DNA from 3 places in the Mesorhizobium sp. L103C105A0 genome. Region 1 is predicted to be linked to each of the others. Evidence: riboswitches for the same ligand, from Rfam matches in the RefSeq annotation. Region 1 holds a riboswitch; each other region holds the start of a gene.
The links. A riboswitch is a leader RNA that binds a small molecule or an ion and turns the genes downstream of it on or off. The one in region 1 is predicted to bind thiamine pyrophosphate.

Region 1 (5,772 bases):
GCGGCCGCCTCCGTCCGGGGCGATGATGCTGGTGACGGTGCGGTCGAGGAAGTCGCGGTCGTGGCTGACCAGGATGACCGTGCCGGCAAAGCCGGCGACAAGTTCCTGCAACAGTTCCAGCGTCTCCATGTCGAGATCGTTGGTCGGCTCGTCGAGCACCAGAAGGTTGGCCGGCCGCGCCAGAACACGCGCCAGGAGCAGCCGCGCCCGTTCGCCGCCGGACAGCTCGCGCACCGGGGTGCGCGCCTGTTCCGGCTTGAACAGGAAATCCTTCATGTAGGACACGACATGGCGCTGCTCGCCATTGACGACGAGGTTTTCGCCGCGCCCGTCCGTGAGATACTGCGCCAGGGTCTCGGCCGGATCGACCGCCTCGCGCTTCTGGTCGAGCGTGGCGATTTCCAGATTGGTGCCGAGCCGCACCGAGCCGGCATCGGGCTTCATCTCGCCGGTGAGCATCTTCAACAGCGTCGTCTTGCCGGCGCCGTTCGGCCCGACAAGGCCGACGCGATCGCCGCGCTGGATGCGGGTCGAGAAGCCCTTGACCACGGTCAGGTCGCCAAAACTCTTCTCGATGTTCTTGGCCTCGATCACCAGCTTGCCGGATTCGGCGGCGTCGCTGGCCACCATGGTCGCCGAGCCCTCGGCGCCGCGATGGCCGCGAAAACGCTGGCGCATGGTCTGCAGTTCGCCCAGGCGGCGCATGTTGCGTTTGCGGCGAGCCGTCACGCCATAGCGCAGCCAATGCTCCTCGCGCACGATCTGGCGGCCGAGCTTGTGCTGTTCGCGCTCTTCCTCTTCCAGCACAAGGTCGCGCCATTCCTCGAAATGGCCAAAGCCCTTGTCGAGGCGGCGGGTCTGGCCACGGTCGAGCCAGACAGTGGCGCGCGAGACGCGTTCGAGGAAGCGACGGTCGTGCGAGATGACGATCAGCGCCGAAGACGTCCGGACAAGCTCTTCTTCCAGCCATTCGATGACCGACAAATCGAGATGGTTCGTCGGCTCATCAAGCAGCAGAATATCGGGTTCGGGCGCCATGACGCGGGCAAGTGCTGCGCGGCGCGCCTCGCCGCCGGAGAGATCGTTGGGGTTCTCCGTGCCGGCGAGGCCGAGATGCTCCATCAGATATGTGGCGCGGTAGGGATCGTCGGCAGGCCCAAGCCCGGCCTCGACATAGGCGCGCACATTGGCAAAGCCGTCCATGTCGGGCATTTGCGGGAGATAGCGCACCGTTGCCGAAGGCTGGCGGAAGACCTCGCCGTCTTGCGGCTCGATCAGACCAGCAGCAATCTTCAGGAGCGTCGACTTGCCGGAGCCGTTGCGGCCGACGAGCGCGATCTTGTCACCGGCGGACGCCGTCAGTTCGGCGCCATCGAGCAGCGGCGTGCCGCCAAAGGTCAGTCTTATGCCGTCGAGGTTGAGAAGGGGCGGGGCCATGTCAGCTTTCAGGCAAGGGGTAGGGGTGGGCGAGCAGCAGCGCGCGGCCATGGCCGAGCGCGATTTCGAGGCCGCCCCCGGTCGTGTTGGACTTGACCTCGTTCGAGATGGTCAGCGACGAGCCGAACACGACCTCGACATGGTCGAGCGGCCACTTCGCGCCGGACACGGTGAGGCCCGAAAGATCGGAAAAGCCGAGCACCGAAAACAGCGTTCCGTCGGCATAGTCGAAGCCGGCCTTGCCAGGCAGCAGAGGGGCGCCTTCCTGCGCTCCGCTGGTCAACAGCAATTTTGTGCCGGCCTCGGCCAGCCGCAGGCTGAGCGCCAGATGGAGGAAGGCGTGGTCGGCGCGCTTGCCGCCGAAAGCGCCGGCCAGCACCAGGCTGGTGGCGCCGCGTTCCAATGCCGCCGCGATCGCCAGTTCGCCATCGGTCTTGTCCTTTTCGGGAGGAAACACCTCCCGCGGCACGGCGGCGAGATCGGCAGGCAGGTCCGCCGGCACGGAATCGAAATCGCCGACCCACAACTCCGGCATCACGCCGAGCAGGCGGGCATGATCGATGCCGGCGTCGGCGGCGATGACGCGCGTGCCCGCGACCTGGCGGTCGAGCCGCGGCGTGCGGACGAGATCGCCGCCAAGCAGGATGGTGAATGTGCTCATATCCGCTGGCCCTTACCAGCCCCGCCGACGAAACGGAAGGCCGAGCGGCACCGTCACTCTTTGTTGGAGCATGATCTTTTTCCGGAAACGGATTCCACTTTCCGGGATCACGCTCGGGCAAACTTCCACTTGCGTGGCACCTTGGCCGGGCCTATGTGTCGAAACGCTCTAACGGGGTGCCGGACGCGATCTTCGCGGACCGGCTGAGAGGCAGTCTCGCCAACCCGCTGAACCTGATCCGGTTTGTACCGGCGGAGGGATTAGACGCTTCGGACAGCCCGACGCCTCAATTCCTTTCAACACGAATGAAGGAGGCGCCGATGCGCATTTTTTTGTCCCGTCTTGTCCCAGCGCTTGGGCTTGCTGTTTCGCTACTGGCAAGCCCTGCGTGCGCGCAGGAAAAACTCACGATCTATACCTATGAGAGTTTCACTGCCGACTGGGGTCCAGGCCCCCAGGTGAAGAAGGAATTCGAGGCCGAGTGTGGCTGCAGCGTCGACTTCGTGTCGGTGGCCGACGGCGTCGCGCTGCTCAATCGCGTCAAGCTCGAAGGTGCGTCGACCAAAGCCGATATCGTGCTTGGCCTCGACACCAACCTCACCGCGGAAGCCAAGGCTTCCGGCCTGTTTGTCCCACATGGCGCGGTGGCTGAAAACAACGTGCCGGGCGGCTGGAGCGACGACACTTTCGTGCCCTACGATTATGGCTATTTCGCCGTCGTCTACGACACCGAGAAGCTGAAGAACCCACCGAAGAGCCTGAAGGAATTGGTCGAGGGCGATGCCGCCGACAAGATCGTCATCCAGGATCCGAGGACGTCGACGCCGGGCCTTGGCCTGCTGCTGTGGGTTAAGTCGGTCTATGGCGACAAGGCGCCGGAAGCCTGGGCGAAACTCAAGGGCAAAGTGCTGACGGTGACGCCGGGCTGGAGCGAGGCCTACGGCCTGTTCACCAAGGGCGAGGCGCCGATGGTGCTTTCCTATACGACGTCGCCGGCCTACCACATGGTGGCGGAGAACACCGGGCGCTACCAGGCGGCCTCGTTCGAGGAAGGCGAGTATCTGCAGATCGAGGTCGCCGGCATCACCACCACGGGCGCGAAGAATCCGCTGGCGGCGAAGTTCCTGGCCTTCATGACCGGGCCGAAATTCCAGGATGTCATTCCGGAGACCAACTGGATGTTCCCGGCCGGGAAAACCGACAAGCCGCTCAATCCGGCTTTTGATAGGCTGGTCAAGCCGGCGAAGACCTTGCTGTTCAGCCCGGAAGAGGTCGCGGCAAATCGCAAGGCCTGGGTGGATGAATGGCTGGCGGTGATGAGCAAGTAGATTTGGCTGTATAGTCAAAAGATGAGTGCTCTACGGCGCCCCCCTCTGTCCTGCCGGACATCTCCCCCACGAGGGGGGAGATTGGCCTTTACGTTGACTTTCGCCAATCTCCGAAGCTGCAGGAATGAGCGGAGCGCTAAAACCGCCAATCTCCCCCCTCGTGGGGGAGATGTCCGGCAGGACAGAGGGGGGCGCGAAGGAACGCGACGCCCGGTAAAGAGTGCAACGCTCTGACCCCCGCATCACGGCCGGCATTGTCGCGCTTGCGGCAATCGCGCTGCTGATCGGTGGCGCCTTCGCCGGCCTTATCCGCGAAGGCGCGCACGACCTTTCCGGCGCCGCGTCCGCCTTTGACCTCTATCTCCTGCGCGTTGTCCGCTTCACGCTCTGGCAGGCTGCGCTCTCGACTCTGCTTTCCGCCGTACCGGCGCTCTTCGTCGCCCGGGCGCTGTCGCGGCATCCGCGCTTCTTCGGACGCGGCTTCATCCTGCAGCTATTCACTGTTCCCCTTGCCTTGCCGGCAATTGTCGGAGCGCTGGGAATACTGGCGCTCTATGGCCGCGCCGGTTATTTCGCCGCGATCGGTGGCCAGAGCTGGCCCGACATCTATGGGCTGTCGGGCATCCTCGTCGCCCACGTCTTCTTCAACCTGCCGCTGGCCACCCGGCTGTTCCTCGAAGCGCTGGGAACGGTGCCGGCCGATCAATGGCGGCTGGCGAGCCAGCTCGGCATGGGGGCGAGGCCAGCCTTCCGGCTGATCGAGTGGCCGGTGCTGCGCGCCGCGCTGCCGGGCGTCGCCGGGCTTGTCTTCATGCTTTGCATCACCTCCTTCACCATCGTCCTGATCCTCGGCGGCGGGCCGGCGGCGACGACGCTGGAAGTCGCCATCTATCAGGCGCTGCGTTTCGACTTCGATCCGGCGCGAGCGGTGACGCTGACGGTGCTACAGATCGCGCTGACTTTCGCCGTCATGCTGGCGCTGACGCGGCTCGGCGCCAATGTGACCGGCGACGCCAATTTGCCTGTCGCGCCGCGCCGCTATCACTTGGCCGGCAAAGCAGAAACAGCGTTCAACGCCGTCCTGATCGTGCTCGCCTTGCTGTTCGTCGCCGGACCAATGGCGGCCACCGTCGCGTCCGGCCTCGGCGCCGATCTCGGCCGGCTGGCGGGCGAGAGTGCCGTGCGTCAGGCGACCCTGACCAGCGCCGGTCTCGCCCTCTCGGCGGCGCTACTTTCGGTGGCGCTGTCGCTATCGCTGATCATGGCTCGGCGGGCACTGTCGCTGCGCCGCCGGTCCAGTGCCCGTTCATTGCTCGAACATGCCACCGACACCGGCGCCGGCTTCGTCCTCGTCGTGCCGCCCATTGTCATCGGCGCCGGCTGGTTTCTCCTGCTGCGCACGGTCAGCGATGTCTTTGCCATCGCGCCGGTCATGGTCGTCATCGTCAATGCGGTGATGGCGATGCCCTTTGCCATCCGCGCGATGCGCCCGGCCTATGATGCGGCGAGCGAGCGCCACGAAAAGCTGTGCGCGCAGCTCGGCATTGCGGGCTGGAACCGGCTGCTTCTGGTCGACTGGCCATCGCTCCGGCGGCCGCTGGCCACCGGCTTTGCCTTCGCCATGGCACTGTCGCTCGGCGATCTCGGCGTCATCGCGCTGTTCGGCAGCGATTCGGTACAGACCTTGCCCTATCTCCTGCTGGCGCGCATGGGCAGCTATCGCACGGCCGATGCTGCCGGGCTGGCTTTGCTGCTCGGGGCGGTCTGCCTTGCATTGGTGGTCGCGGCAGACTGGCTGGGACGGGGAGAGAGATCGTGACGTCCGCTGTGGAGAAAGGCACGACTGTCCGGCTGGACAAGGTCTCGTTCAGCTATGGCGAAACGTCATTCCTGTTCGATGTCGAATTCCATACATCTAAGATCACCGCCATCATGGGGGCAAGTGGTTCGGGCAAATCGACCTTGCTCAATCTGGTGGCTGGTTTCGAGACGCCGGAGTCCGGTCGTGTGCTGATCGGCGGCGCCGATGTCGGCGCCGAGCCGCCTTCGGCGCGGCCGGTGTCGATGGTATTCCAGGAAAACAATCTGTTTGCTCATCTCTCGGTGGAGAAGAATGTCGGGCTCGGCCGCTCGCCATCGCTCAACCTGACCGACGCCGATCGCGCCGCAATCGCCGAGGCGCTTGACCGCGTCGGCCTGGCCGGCAAGGAGATGCGCCTGCCGCGCGAACTCTCCGGCGGCGAAAGGCAGCGCGTAGCGCTCGCCCGCGTTCTGGTGCGCGACCGGCCAGTGCTGCTGCTCGACGAGCCGTTCGCTTCGCTCGGGCCAGCACTGCGCGACGACATG
Region 2 (5,772 bases), on a different contig from region 1:
GTGATTCTTAAGCCGGCAGTAGGCAGCGGCAGCATGGGTGTCCGATTGTGCCGCAGCCTCGAAGACGTAGCCGAACATACGACCTATTGGGCGGAAAGCACATATGGCGGTCTACACCGAAAATACTCGTCGAAGAATTCGCACAGGGCCCGTTCTATAGCATTAATGTTATGGGGAATGAGGTCGTTGCGATTTGCGCCAATGACTTTGGTCCCCTCCCCCATTTCGTCATACGTGAGGTGACGTATCCGGCCCTGCTAACCGATCAGGAGCGTGAGCGCATCGCCGATGTTTCGCTGAGCTGTTTGCGGGCTCTCGGCCTTGGCTGGGGGCCAACTAACATTGAACTCCGGTGCACGAAACGCGGCCCAGTTGTCATTGAAGTCAATCCGCGTCTTAGTGGCGCGCCCGACCCTCAACTGGTCCAGTTAGCTTACGGTGTCGACCTCGTCACCGAGCACATCAAGCTTGTCATCGGCGAGGAATGGGATCTGCGCAAAAAGCATTCGCATACTGCGGCCGCGCGATTCCTGCTTCCTGATCAAGATGGCACCCTGGACTGGATTGGTGGCGAAACTCAGGCAGCTGCTATATCAGGTGTGGCCGAGGTCAAATTGAATGTTGAACCCAAGACACCGATCGTCAGGAAGGGGGATTTCCGAGACTGGATTGGACATGCCATTGCCACTTCGCCCAGCCGTGCTGAAACCGAGGGCGCCCTTCAGCGAGCGGCGACTTGATCGATTGGTCGATCACCCCTTTTCCGGCGACAATAGGAGGTGATCGAGAGCACGATGTTTGTGGGGCGTTCGGGCGGCCCACCAGTTCTGTTCCGATCAGGCATTGACGGCTTAAGATCCTTGAAACGCAGCAGTTCCGTCTACGTCAATGTCACATCAAGTTTGACGAGGCAAATGCAGCTTTGGCCACACCTGCCTTGTCTCCCGCAGAACTTCTCCGCGACCCATGGCGAGGCCGTCGGCCCAATTTGGGACCAATTTGATTGCCGCCCACCGCCGCCGCAGGATGAACATGCGCTTGACAAGACAACCCCGGCCCGTTCAACTTGAGGCATTCACCAGGGGAGTCCCGGCAAGGGGCTGAGATACTGCTGGCTTTCGCGGCGCAGTGACCCGTTGAACCTGATCCAGTTCATACTGGCGTAGGGACGGTGCAAGCGCTTTGCGGGAGTTTACGCCCGAGGTCCTGTTTCGGCAGGTCGACAGAAGCGTCTTTTCATCCTTCCGGCACAGAACTGGGTCTCCAATGCATGAGCAAAGGAGCCTCACGATGAATGCCCTTACCCCCGCCGTGTCGACGGGACCGCTGCCTGCTTCGCGTAAGATCCACAAGCCCGGTGCCATCCACCCGCAGATCAGGGTGCCGATGCGCGAAATCTCTGTCCATCCGACAGCCGGCGAGCCGCCCGTCACCGTCTACGATCCGTCGGGCCCCTATACCGATCCGGCTGTCGAAACCAGCATCGAAAAAGGCCTGGCCCGGCTTCGCCACGAATGGATCTTGGCGCGCGGCGATGTCGAGGGCTGCGACGGCCGCCATGTCCGGCCGGAGGACAACGGATTCGCCACCGGCGAGCGCCTGACACCGGAATTTCCGATACGCAATCGGCCGCTCGAGGCCAAGCAGGGCAAGGCGGTGACCCAACTTGCCTATGCGCGGGCCGGCATCATCACGCCAGAAATGGAGTTCGTCGCCATCCGCGAGAACCTTGGTCGCGAGATCCTACGCGGCAAGCTTGAGCGCGACGGCGAGGCTTTCGGCGCGACGCTGCCCGATTTCGTCACGCCCGAATTCGTGCGTGACGAGGTGGCGCGCGGACGGGCGATCATCCCCGCCAACATCAACCATCCCGAGAGCGAGCCAATGATCATCGGCCGCAATTTCCTGGTCAAGATCAACGCCAACATCGGCAACTCCGCCGTCACATCATCGATGGCCGAAGAGGTCGAAAAAATGGTCTGGGCGATCCGCTGGGGCGCCGATACGGTGATGGACCTGTCGACCGGCCGCAACATCCACAACATCCGCGAATGGATCGTCCGCAACGCGCCGGTACCGATCGGCACGGTGCCGCTCTACCAGGCGCTCGAGAAGGTTGGCGGCATTGCCGAGGACCTGACCTGGGAGGTCTACCGCGACACGCTGATCGAGCAGGCCGAGCAAGGCGTCGACTATTTCACCATCCACGCCGGCGTGCGGCTGCATTACATCCCGCTGACCGTTGACCGGGTCACGGGTATCGTCTCGCGCGGCGGCTCGATCATGGCAAAATGGTGCCTGCACCATCACCGGGAAAGCTTCCTCTACGAGCACTTCGCCGAGATCTGCGACATCGCCAGAGCCCACGACGTCTCCTTCTCGCTCGGCGACGGTCTTCGTCCAGGCTCGATCGCCGATGCGAACGACGCGGTGCAATTTGCCGAGTTGGAAACGCTCGGCGAACTGACGCAGATCGCCTGGGCGAAGGATTGCCAGGTAATGATCGAAGGCCCCGGCCACGTGCCGATGCACAAGATCAAGGAGAACATGGAAAAGCAGCTCGCCGTCTGCGGTGAGGCGCCGTTCTACACGCTTGGCCCGCTGACGACCGACATCGCGCCGGGCTATGACCACATCACCTCCGGCATCGGTGCTGCCATGATAGGCTGGTTCGGCACCGCAATGCTTTGCTACGTCACGCCGAAAGAGCATCTCGGCCTTCCCGACCGCAACGACGTCAAGATTGGCGTGATCACCTACAAGATCGCCGCCCATGCAGCCGATCTGGCGAAGGGCCATCCGGCAGCGAAAGTCAGGGATGATGCGCTTTCGCGCGCGCGCTTCGAGTTCCGCTGGGAGGACCAGTTCAATCTGTCGCTCGACCCGGAAACCGCGCGGTCCTTCCACGACCAGACTTTGCCCAAGGAAGCGCACAAGGTGGCGCATTTCTGCTCGATGTGCGGACCGAAATTCTGCTCGATGCGCATCTCTCACGATATCCGTGCCGAGGCGCAGAAAGAGGGCATGGCGGCGATGGCGGCGAAATACCGCGAGGGCGGTGATCTCTACCTGCCGGCGGACGAGACCGGCGCACCGCTCATACCTCAGCCACGTGAGCCATCATGAAGGTCTTGGTCAAAGGAGGGGGCGTTGCCGGCCTCACCGCCGCCTTCGAGTTCGCCGCACGCGGCGCGGCGGTTACCGTTGCCGAGACAAGGCCTGCCCTTGGGGGCAATGCGTCGTGGTTCGCCGGTGGCATGTTGGCGCCGTGGTGCGAGCGTGAAAGCGCCGAGAAGCCGGTGCTGGATCTCGGACGCGACGCCGCCGACTGGTGGGACGCCGCAACGCACGGCTTGGTAGCACGACGGGGAACGCTGGTCTTGGCCTCGCCGCGCGATGCGGGCGAGCTCGACCGGTTCGCCAGCCGCACGACGGGCTATCGGCGCGTCGAGGAAGATGAAATTGCCTTGCTGGAGCCCGACTTAGCCGGCCGCTTCCGCAGCGGATTGCTCTTTCCCGATGAGGGCCATCTTGATCCGCGCCAGGCGATGGCAGCACTTCATGACAAGCTCGCGGCCATGGGTGTTGAATTCCACTTCGGCGCCGATGCGCAGCATGTTTTTGGTTTCGATCGTCAGATCGACTGTACGGGAATGGCAGCCGCCGATAGCAGGTTGCGCGGTGTTCGCGGCGAAATGCTCACCCTGCGTACCCCTGATATCTCACTGTCGCGCCCCGTCAGGCTGCTGCATCCGCGCTTTCCACTCTATGCAGTGCCGCGCACCGATCACCGTTTCATGATCGGAGCGACGATGATTGAAAGCCAGAGCGCCGGACCGGTGACGGCGCGTTCCATGATGGAGCTGCTGGGTACCGCCTATGCCCTCCACCCGGCCTTTGGCGAGGCCGAGATCGTTGAAACCGGTGTCGGCGTCCGCCCAGCCTTTCCCGACAATTTGCCGCGCGTCGAAACGAACGGTGAAATCATCGCGATCAACGGGCTCTATCGTCACGGTTTTCTCCTGGCTCCCGCCATGGCGCGCCAGGCTGCCGACCTGGTTTTCAGTCAAGACAGAACCAAGGAGCTTGCTCATGAAACTGATGGTCAACGGCGAAGCGCATGAGGTTGCCGCCACCACGCTCGCCGGGCTGCTTGCCGCGCTTGACTATGAGGGCGATTGGCTGGCGACGGCCGTCAACAGCGACCTCGTGCACAAAGCCAACCGGGCGGAATTCCAATTGAACGACGGCGACCGGATCGAAATCCTCTCGCCCATGCAGGGAGGCTAGCATGTTCGACCTTCTTGGAACGACGCTTCCCTCCCGACTGCTTCTCGGCACGGCTCAATATCCTTCGCCGGCCATCCTTGCCGATGCGGTCAGGGCATCGGGCACGGCGGTGGTGACCGTCTCGTTGCGCCGTGAGATGGCAGGCGGCAGGGCCGGCGAAAAATTCTGGTCGTTGATCCGATCGCTCGGCGTCAAAATCCTGCCCAACACTGCTGGCTGCCACTCCGTCAAGGAAGCTGTCACGACCGCGAAGATGGCGCGAGAAGTCTTCGGCACGAGCTGGATCAAGCTCGAAGTGATCGGCAACCATGACACGCTGCAGCCGGATGTTTTCGGTCTGGTCGAAGCCGCCCGCATCCTGTGCGAGGACGGTTTTGCTGTATTCCCCTATACCACAGATGACCTTGTCGTCGCCGAGCGGCTGCTGGAGGCGGGCTGCAAGGTCTTGATGCCCTGGTGTGCACCGATCGGTTCCGCCCTCGGGCCGGTCAACATTCCGGCGCTGCGCTCGATGCGCGCACATTTCCCTGAGGCACCTCTGATTGTGGATGCAGGGCTCGGGCGGCCGTCACACGCGGCGACTGTCATGGAACTCGGCTTTGATGCCGTTCTCCTGAACACCGCGGTTGCCAAGGCGGCCGATCCGGTCGGCATGGCGCGCGCGTTCGGCAAGGCGGTCGAGGCCGGTCGTGAAGCTTTCAGCTCGGGAATGCTCGAACCGCGCGACGTCGCCATGCCATCGACACCGACCATCGGCAGGGCAGTATTTTCATGAAGCTCGATCCCTTCTACCTGATCGTCGACAGCGCTGCCTGCATCGAACGGCTGGTGCCGCTCGGCGTCAAGCTGGTGCAGCTGCGCATCAAGGATAGGGACGAGGCCACGCTGCGGACGGAAATCCGCCGCGCGAACGGCGTCTGCGCGGTCCATGGTTGCCAACTGATCGTCAACGACTATTGGCGGCTCGCAATTGAGGAAGGCTGCGGTTTTGTCCATCTCGGCCAAGAGGATTTGGCCGCGGCCGACCTGCTGGCGATTAAGTACGCCGGATTGAAGCTCGGGCTCAGCACGCACGATCATCTCGAACTGGAAACGGCCATCGCTGCCGAGCCCGACTATATCGCGCTCGGCCCCATCTATCCCACCATCCTGAAGAAGATGAAGTGGGCGCCGCAAGGGCTCGAACGGATCGGCGAATGGAAGCGCCGGGTGGCGCCGATCCCGTTGGTCGCCGTTGGCGGCCTCAACCCTGATCGGCTCGACGGCGTTTTCGAGGTTGGCGCAGACAGCGCGGCAGTGGTGACCGACATCACGTTGAATGCCGATCCCGAAGCGCGCACGCGGCAATGGATCGAAAAGACAGAGCGATGGCGCTAGGGCGGGAACCGCATGTGCTCGTGGTCGGCGGTTCGGACTCCAGCGGCGGAGCCGGAATAGCACGGGATATCGAGACGATCTCTTCCATTGGCGTGCGCACCTGCC
Region 3 (5,772 bases), on a different contig from region 1:
GGTTCCCGACGTTCAGTACAGATACGCCGTCGTCGACAACCATACCGTGTTGGTCGACCCCAGCACGCGCAGGATTGTCGAGGTGGTCGAGTAACGCTCGACAACCTAACCATTCATCGGTGATACGGCCCTGTCGTTCTTCCCAAAAGGGCGGCAGGGCCGAATGACGAACATGATGAAAGGAGAATTGCCATGTTGCCGCATGTCGAGACCCCGAACTCCGCCAATGTTGCGGCGTGTTGCGACAAGTTGCTGGCCGAGCGCAACACGGCGCTGTTATCGATGAAGGAAGCGATCGCGCTCCTGCGGGAGCGCACCGGCACCGATCGTTCGGATGCCGACCTCGCGGGGCTGATCGTCAAGAAAGCGGCGCTGCTCGGCGTTGCGGTGATTTCCGACCCGCGCTGAGATGTCTCGTCACTCAAGACGCCGGCCGAATTTTCGGCTAATGTTTTCGTGGAATCTGGACCAACCGACCGGACCCAACCACGGAGGCTTAAGTGACGGACGACAAACAGGACCGCATTCGCCAGCGCGCGCACGAGATCTGGGAAAAGGCCGGCCGGCCTGAAGGCGCGCATCAGGAACACTGGGAGCAGGCCACGGCTGAAGTCGATGGCGCGGTCGCCAAGCCCAAAAAGGCGGCGAAGAAAGCTGACGCCAAGCCCGCCAAGGCAGCCGCCAAGCCAAAGGCCGCGAAGCCTGCCGCCGCAAAGTCCGGCAAAGCCAAATCGAAATAAGGCCAGAAATAAGGCCAGTCGAAATAAAGCAAGGCCGGAATTCGCTGGCCGGGCCATCCTTGGCGCCCGCCGTTCAGGCGCGCCCGAGCCTCTCAACCTGACGAATTGCGCCTGCGACGGGCAGCGCAATTCCTTGTGTTTGGCGACAGCCGCCCCTCATGCCTCCCAGGCATAACTCGACAGCGCAAAGCGAATCCCGGCAGCTGTCATGGCCAGTTCGCATTCGGTGATCTGGCGCAGGTGGCGCAGATAGCGCGTTACAGTCTGTGGCAGCCAGCCGGCGCAGGCCTCGACATAGGCGCGGCTGTGAACAAGGGTGCCGGTCGACAGCCTCTCGTCCTTCTCGGCAACGACTTTCAAATATTGGCGGATGAAGCGGATGTCGTCGGCGATGTCCTGGCTGGCCATTCGCCAGGCCCCGGCGAGGCGTTGGCACTGATCGAATGACAAGGGCAACAAAGGCGGCGGCAATAAAGGCGGCGGCAACGACGGGGGTGACAGCAAAGGACGAGAGAGATCGGCGAAAGCAACATGGTTCGCTGTGCTCAAGGACATTCCTCTCTGCGAAAAGAGAGATCGTACTTTATGTACGAACGAGCGTCAAGCCAATTTCGTACGGTTGGGACGATAACGCAACGAACTGACGAGTCGTCTGTTAACGCCCGGGCGCCCGGCACGTCTGGCCCAAAACACTTTCCCGCAGTGCCTCAACAAACGGCTTCCCCAATGCCGCGAACGGTGCTTTAACCCGCCCATCCACAGGGGTGCTCCGTATCGTCGGGGCTGAGATGAGGGCGGCAAGCCTTCGGACCCTAAAGCTGATCTGGATAATACCAGCGGAGCGAGGCGGGCGATGTTTTCAGGCGCACAGATTTCCCTTTATCCCATGACCGACGATTTCGTCGGCGTCATCCTCGGCGCGCTCGGCGCGCTCGATCCCTGGCGCGACCGGCTGCGGATCGAAACCGATGACATCTCGACCCTTATGGTCGGGCCGCCCGAGGTGCTGTTTCCCGCCATGCGCGACCTGTTCGTCGCGGCGGCCAAAAGCGGCAAGCACTGTGTGCTTTCGGCGGCGGTCTCGCGCGGCTGTCCGGGCGAGCCCGACGATCCGATCTGCCGCTCCGACGAGACCGGCGGCCCCGCCATTCCGCTGGACGAGCGCAAGATCGCCGCGATCCGCGCTGTCCAGGCCACGCCGTCGACCGGCCAGCCGGTGGCGGCGCAGTTCTCGCTCTACGTTATGGGCACGGGCGACCATATGGACGAGATCTACGGCTGCATCGATTTCCTGAAACAGTCCGGCGTCTTTGAGCGCTCAAAGAACTTCTGCACCAAATTGCGTGGCGATGCCGGTGCGGTGTTTGCCACGCTCAACGAGGCCTTCTGCCGCTTCGGCCCCGGCGCCGGCCACGTCACCCTCGACATCACGATCTCGGCGAACAGCCCGAGCGCCGTCTGAGCCGCGGCTCAAGCGTCGTTCCTTGAGGATATTGCCGTGGCTGGTTTATCTGACCCATTGCGTGGAGGAGATGCCTCTGACCCCTCAGCACAAAGAGGAGGGGAGCCATTGGCGATTGGCGAAGACCGCGATGCCCACGAATCTCCCCCCTCGAGCAGGAGATGGCCGGCAGGCCAGAGGGGGTCCCAGCGCGTGGAGCGCCGACGTCCTTTTCGCATCGGCAAGGCGTGGGCGCTCTATGCGAGACGACCCCCTCTGTCGCCTTCGGCGACATCTCCCCCTCGAGGGGGGAGATTAGCCGCAGCCATCGCCAAGACCATCCCCGCCGCCTGCGCCTCCGCCCTGCTCCTCGCGGCGTGGGAGCTCTACGCCCGCTATGGTGGCGCTGCGCCCACCATGCTGCCGGCGCCGTCGCGCGTGCTGCAGCAGGCCTGGGAGCATCGCGCTGCCCTTGCCGACAACACGCTGCCCACCATCCGCGCCACATCAGCCGGCTTCGCCTGCTCGTTGGTCGCTGCCTTCGTGCTTTCGGCGCTGGTCGATTTCTTGGCCCCGCTGCGCCGCGCGCTGTTTCCGCTGCTGATCGTCAGCCAGACCTTGCCGCTGGTCGCGATTGCGCCGCTCATCGTGCTGTGGTTCGGCTTCGGGCTGATGCCAAAAATCTTGCTTGTGGCGCTCGTTACCTTCTTCCCGATGATGGTGGCGCTGGTCGAGGGTTTTGCCGCGACCAGCAAGGCGATTTCGCAGATGCTCGCCACCATGGGGGCAGGGCGCTGGCGCATCTTCTGGCTGGCGCGCCTGCCTTCGGCGCTGCCCTATTTCTTCGCCGGGCTGCGCATCTCCATCACCTACGCCGTCGTCGGCGCGATCTTCGCCGAATATGCGGGGGCGGCGAAGGGGCTGGGCATCTACATGCTCAATGCCAAGAACAACTTTCGGCCCGATCTGGTGCTCGCCGCGGTCGCCGTCAGCGCCGCGCTCACGCTTGTCTTGTTCGCCATTGCGGTGCTCGTCCAGCGCTTCGCCATGCCTTGGGAGAATGCAGGGAGCGAAAGCCGCGACGGCAAGGTTGAAGCTGCAGAAGAGAACCGTCAATGACGCGGCTCGAACTCCGGGACATCAGGAAGAACTTCGGCGCGCTTGAGGTGCTCGCCGGCATTTCGCTTCATGTCGCGGCCGGCGAGTTCGTCTCCATCCTCGGCCCTTCCGGCGCCGGCAAGTCGACGCTGTTCCAGTTGCTGACCGGCGCGCTGAAAGGCGAGGGCGACATGCGCTTCGACGGCGCACCATTGCAGGGCAGCCCCTTCGCCTTCATGCCGCAGCGCGACGCGCTGATGCCGTGGCGACGCGTCATCGACAATGTGACGCTGGGGCTGGAGGTGCAGGGCATGAAGCGCCGCGAGGCGCGCGCGTCCGTTGCGCCATTGTTCGCTGAGTTCGGCCTTGCCGGTTTCGAGCGCGCCTGGCCGGCCGAGCTTTCCGGCGGCATGCGCCAGCGCGCCGCCCTTTTGCGCACCGTGGTGCAGCAGCGCGACATGCTGCTGCTCGACGAGCCCTTTGGCGCGCTGGATGCACTGACCCGCGCGGGTATGCAGCGCTGGCTGGAAGGCATGTGGCAGCGCCACCGCTGGACCGCGCTGCTGATCACCCATGACGTGCGCGAAGCCGTCTACCTCTCCGATCGAATCTATCTGATGTCGGCGCGGCCGGCCCGCATCATCGGCGAGATTGCCGTGCCGCTGCCGCGCCCGCGCACCACCGGCAGCGATGCCGCGCGCCAGGCCGCCGCGCTCGAAGCCGACATCCTCGACACGCTGCTCAATCCCGGGACTGACCGGGGCTTGTTTCCGCAGACCGCTCAAAGGAGTTTTTCATGACCGAATTCACACGCCGGCAGGCTTTGCTGCTGACGCTGGCCGCCGGATTGCCGCTGGCCTCGCGCGCTCATGCGGCTGCGCAAAAAATCACCGTCGCGCTCGACTGGACGGTCAACACCAACCATGTCGGCCTGTTCGTTGCCCGCGACAAAGGATTCTACAACGAGGCCGGGCTCGATGTTGAGATCCTGCCCTATGGCGATACTGGCGCCGGCACGCTGGTCGCCAACCGCATCGCCGATTTCGGCATTGCCGGCGTCGGCCTGTTTACCCAGCGGGCTGCCGGCGCCGATCTCAAAGCGGTCTACGCCGTGGTCCAGCAGGAGACCGGCCGGCTGGTCTTCAACGCGGACCGTAGTGAGATCAAAGGCCCGAAAAACCTTGACGGCCTGACCTATGGCGGTTTCGGCAGCGCCTGGGAAAACACGCTGATCTCGACCATCATCCGCCACGATGGTGGCAAGGGCGTTTTCGAGACGGTGACATTAGGCACCTCGGCCTATGAGGCGCTGGCCAACGGCTCGGTCGACTTCACGCTGGAGGTCTCGACCTGGGAAGGCGTCGATGCGGAGCTGAAAGGCGTCAGGCAGCGCGGCTTCCGCTACGCCGACTACGGCGTGCCCGACGAGCACACCACCTTGATCGCCTCCAGCAATGCATATCTCCAGGCAAACCCGAAGGCCGCATCGGCCTTCGTCGAAGCAACGCGGCGCGGCTACCAGTTTGCCTGCGATCACCCGCAGGAGGCTGGCGACCTGCTGATCGCGTCCAACAAGGACGCGCTGACCGACCCGGCGCTGATCCACGCTTCGCTGAAGATGCTCGTCGACGGGCACTTCCTCAGAAGTCATGCCGGCGTCATCGGCACCGTCGACAAGGCCAAGATCGAGGCGATCGGAACCTACCTCTTCAGGGCCGGCATATTGCTCGATGGCGATGGCAAGGTTCTGAAGGAGAAGCCGGATTTTGGAGCGTATTTCACGAACGAGTTTTTGGGCGCGTAATCTCCCCCCTCAAGGGGGAGATGTCGCCGAAGGGGTCGGTACGTCCTGACGCGACTTCCTATCGCGGACAGAGGACGTCAGCGCCTTACGCGCGGCGACCCCCTCTGGCCTGCCGGCCATCTCCCCCTCGAGGCGGGAGATTGCGCCTCACCGCCTTCTCCCTCACATATCGATCATCGAGCGCTTCACCCGGCCGATGATGGTGATGGCGCCTTCGAGCGCCGGCGGCGGGATGTCCATGTAGGAGGCCGGCTGGAAGGGCGGGTTCTCGTTGGGGCGATAGCGCTTGTAGGTGGCCTGGCCGGATTCGTCCGAAATGACGTAGCAGCCATTGGTCACCAGCCGCTTGTCCCTGAGGTTGACGAAGATGATCGAATCCGGTGGCGAGATCTTGTTCATCGACGGGCCGTCGACGCGCAGCGCAATCCATTGGCCCTGCTCCAGATCGGTGGTGGGGATGGTCGGATAGTCGCTGAGATTGGCCACCGTATCCTGGCTGCCGAGTTCGCCGGCGCTGATCCACGAGACGATGGGCACATCGACGGTGGCCAGCGACGGCATCGGGATCTGCCGGCCCGACTCGTCAAAGCCGAAATGGCCCCCCGCAAGGCTGCCGCCGTCACCGTTGAACAAGAGCCAGCCGGGATCGACGCCGAACAGGCGGCCGTATTTCTCCGCCGCCTTGCGCG

Region 2: linked by a shared signal. The riboswitch ahead of thiC (phosphomethylpyrimidine synthase ThiC) and the one ahead of thiB (thiamine ABC transporter substrate binding subunit) in region 1 are both predicted to bind thiamine pyrophosphate.
Region 3: linked by a shared signal. The riboswitch ahead of X727_RS144075 (YkoF family thiamine/hydroxymethylpyrimidine-binding protein) and the one ahead of thiB (thiamine ABC transporter substrate binding subunit) in region 1 are both predicted to bind thiamine pyrophosphate.

Annotation. Positions count from the first base shown of each region.
Region 1 covers NZ_AYXF01000022.1:1,615-7,386, forward strand. The annotation lists gene X727_RS136300 (ABC-F family ATP-binding cassette domain-containing protein) at 1-1,437, opposite strand, end outside; gene X727_RS136295 (thiamine diphosphokinase) at 1,439-2,098, opposite strand; TPP riboswitch at 2,261-2,375, shown strand; gene thiB (thiamine ABC transporter substrate binding subunit) at 2,419-3,426, shown strand; gene thiP (thiamine/thiamine pyrophosphate ABC transporter permease) at 3,647-5,245, shown strand; gene thiQ (thiamine ABC transporter ATP-binding protein) at 5,242-5,772, shown strand, end outside.
Region 2 covers NZ_AYXF01000019.1:11,607-17,378, forward strand. The annotation lists partial or broken gene X727_RS01000000165190 (acetyl-CoA carboxylase biotin carboxylase subunit family protein) at 1-847, shown strand, start outside; TPP riboswitch at 1,071-1,187, shown strand; gene thiC (phosphomethylpyrimidine synthase ThiC) at 1,291-3,126, shown strand; gene thiO (glycine oxidase ThiO) at 3,123-4,124, shown strand; gene thiS (sulfur carrier protein ThiS) at 4,093-4,290, shown strand; gene X727_RS137010 (thiazole synthase) at 4,292-5,065, shown strand; gene X727_RS137005 (thiamine phosphate synthase) at 5,062-5,667, shown strand; gene X727_RS137000 (hydroxymethylpyrimidine/phosphomethylpyrimidine kinase) at 5,658-5,772, shown strand, end outside.
Region 3 covers NZ_AYXF01000008.1:9,932-15,703, reverse strand. The annotation lists gene X727_RS144055 (DUF1236 domain-containing protein) at 1-94, shown strand, start outside; gene X727_RS144060 (hypothetical protein) at 193-408, shown strand; gene X727_RS144065 (DUF2934 domain-containing protein) at 501-740, shown strand; gene X727_RS144070 (hypothetical protein) at 897-1,148, opposite strand; TPP riboswitch at 1,491-1,603, shown strand; gene X727_RS144075 (YkoF family thiamine/hydroxymethylpyrimidine-binding protein) at 1,594-2,202, shown strand; gene X727_RS144080 (ABC transporter permease) at 2,458-3,300, shown strand; gene X727_RS144085 (ABC transporter ATP-binding protein) at 3,297-4,079, shown strand; gene X727_RS144090 (ABC transporter substrate-binding protein) at 4,076-5,083, shown strand; gene X727_RS144095 (S24 family peptidase) at 5,246-5,772, opposite strand, start outside.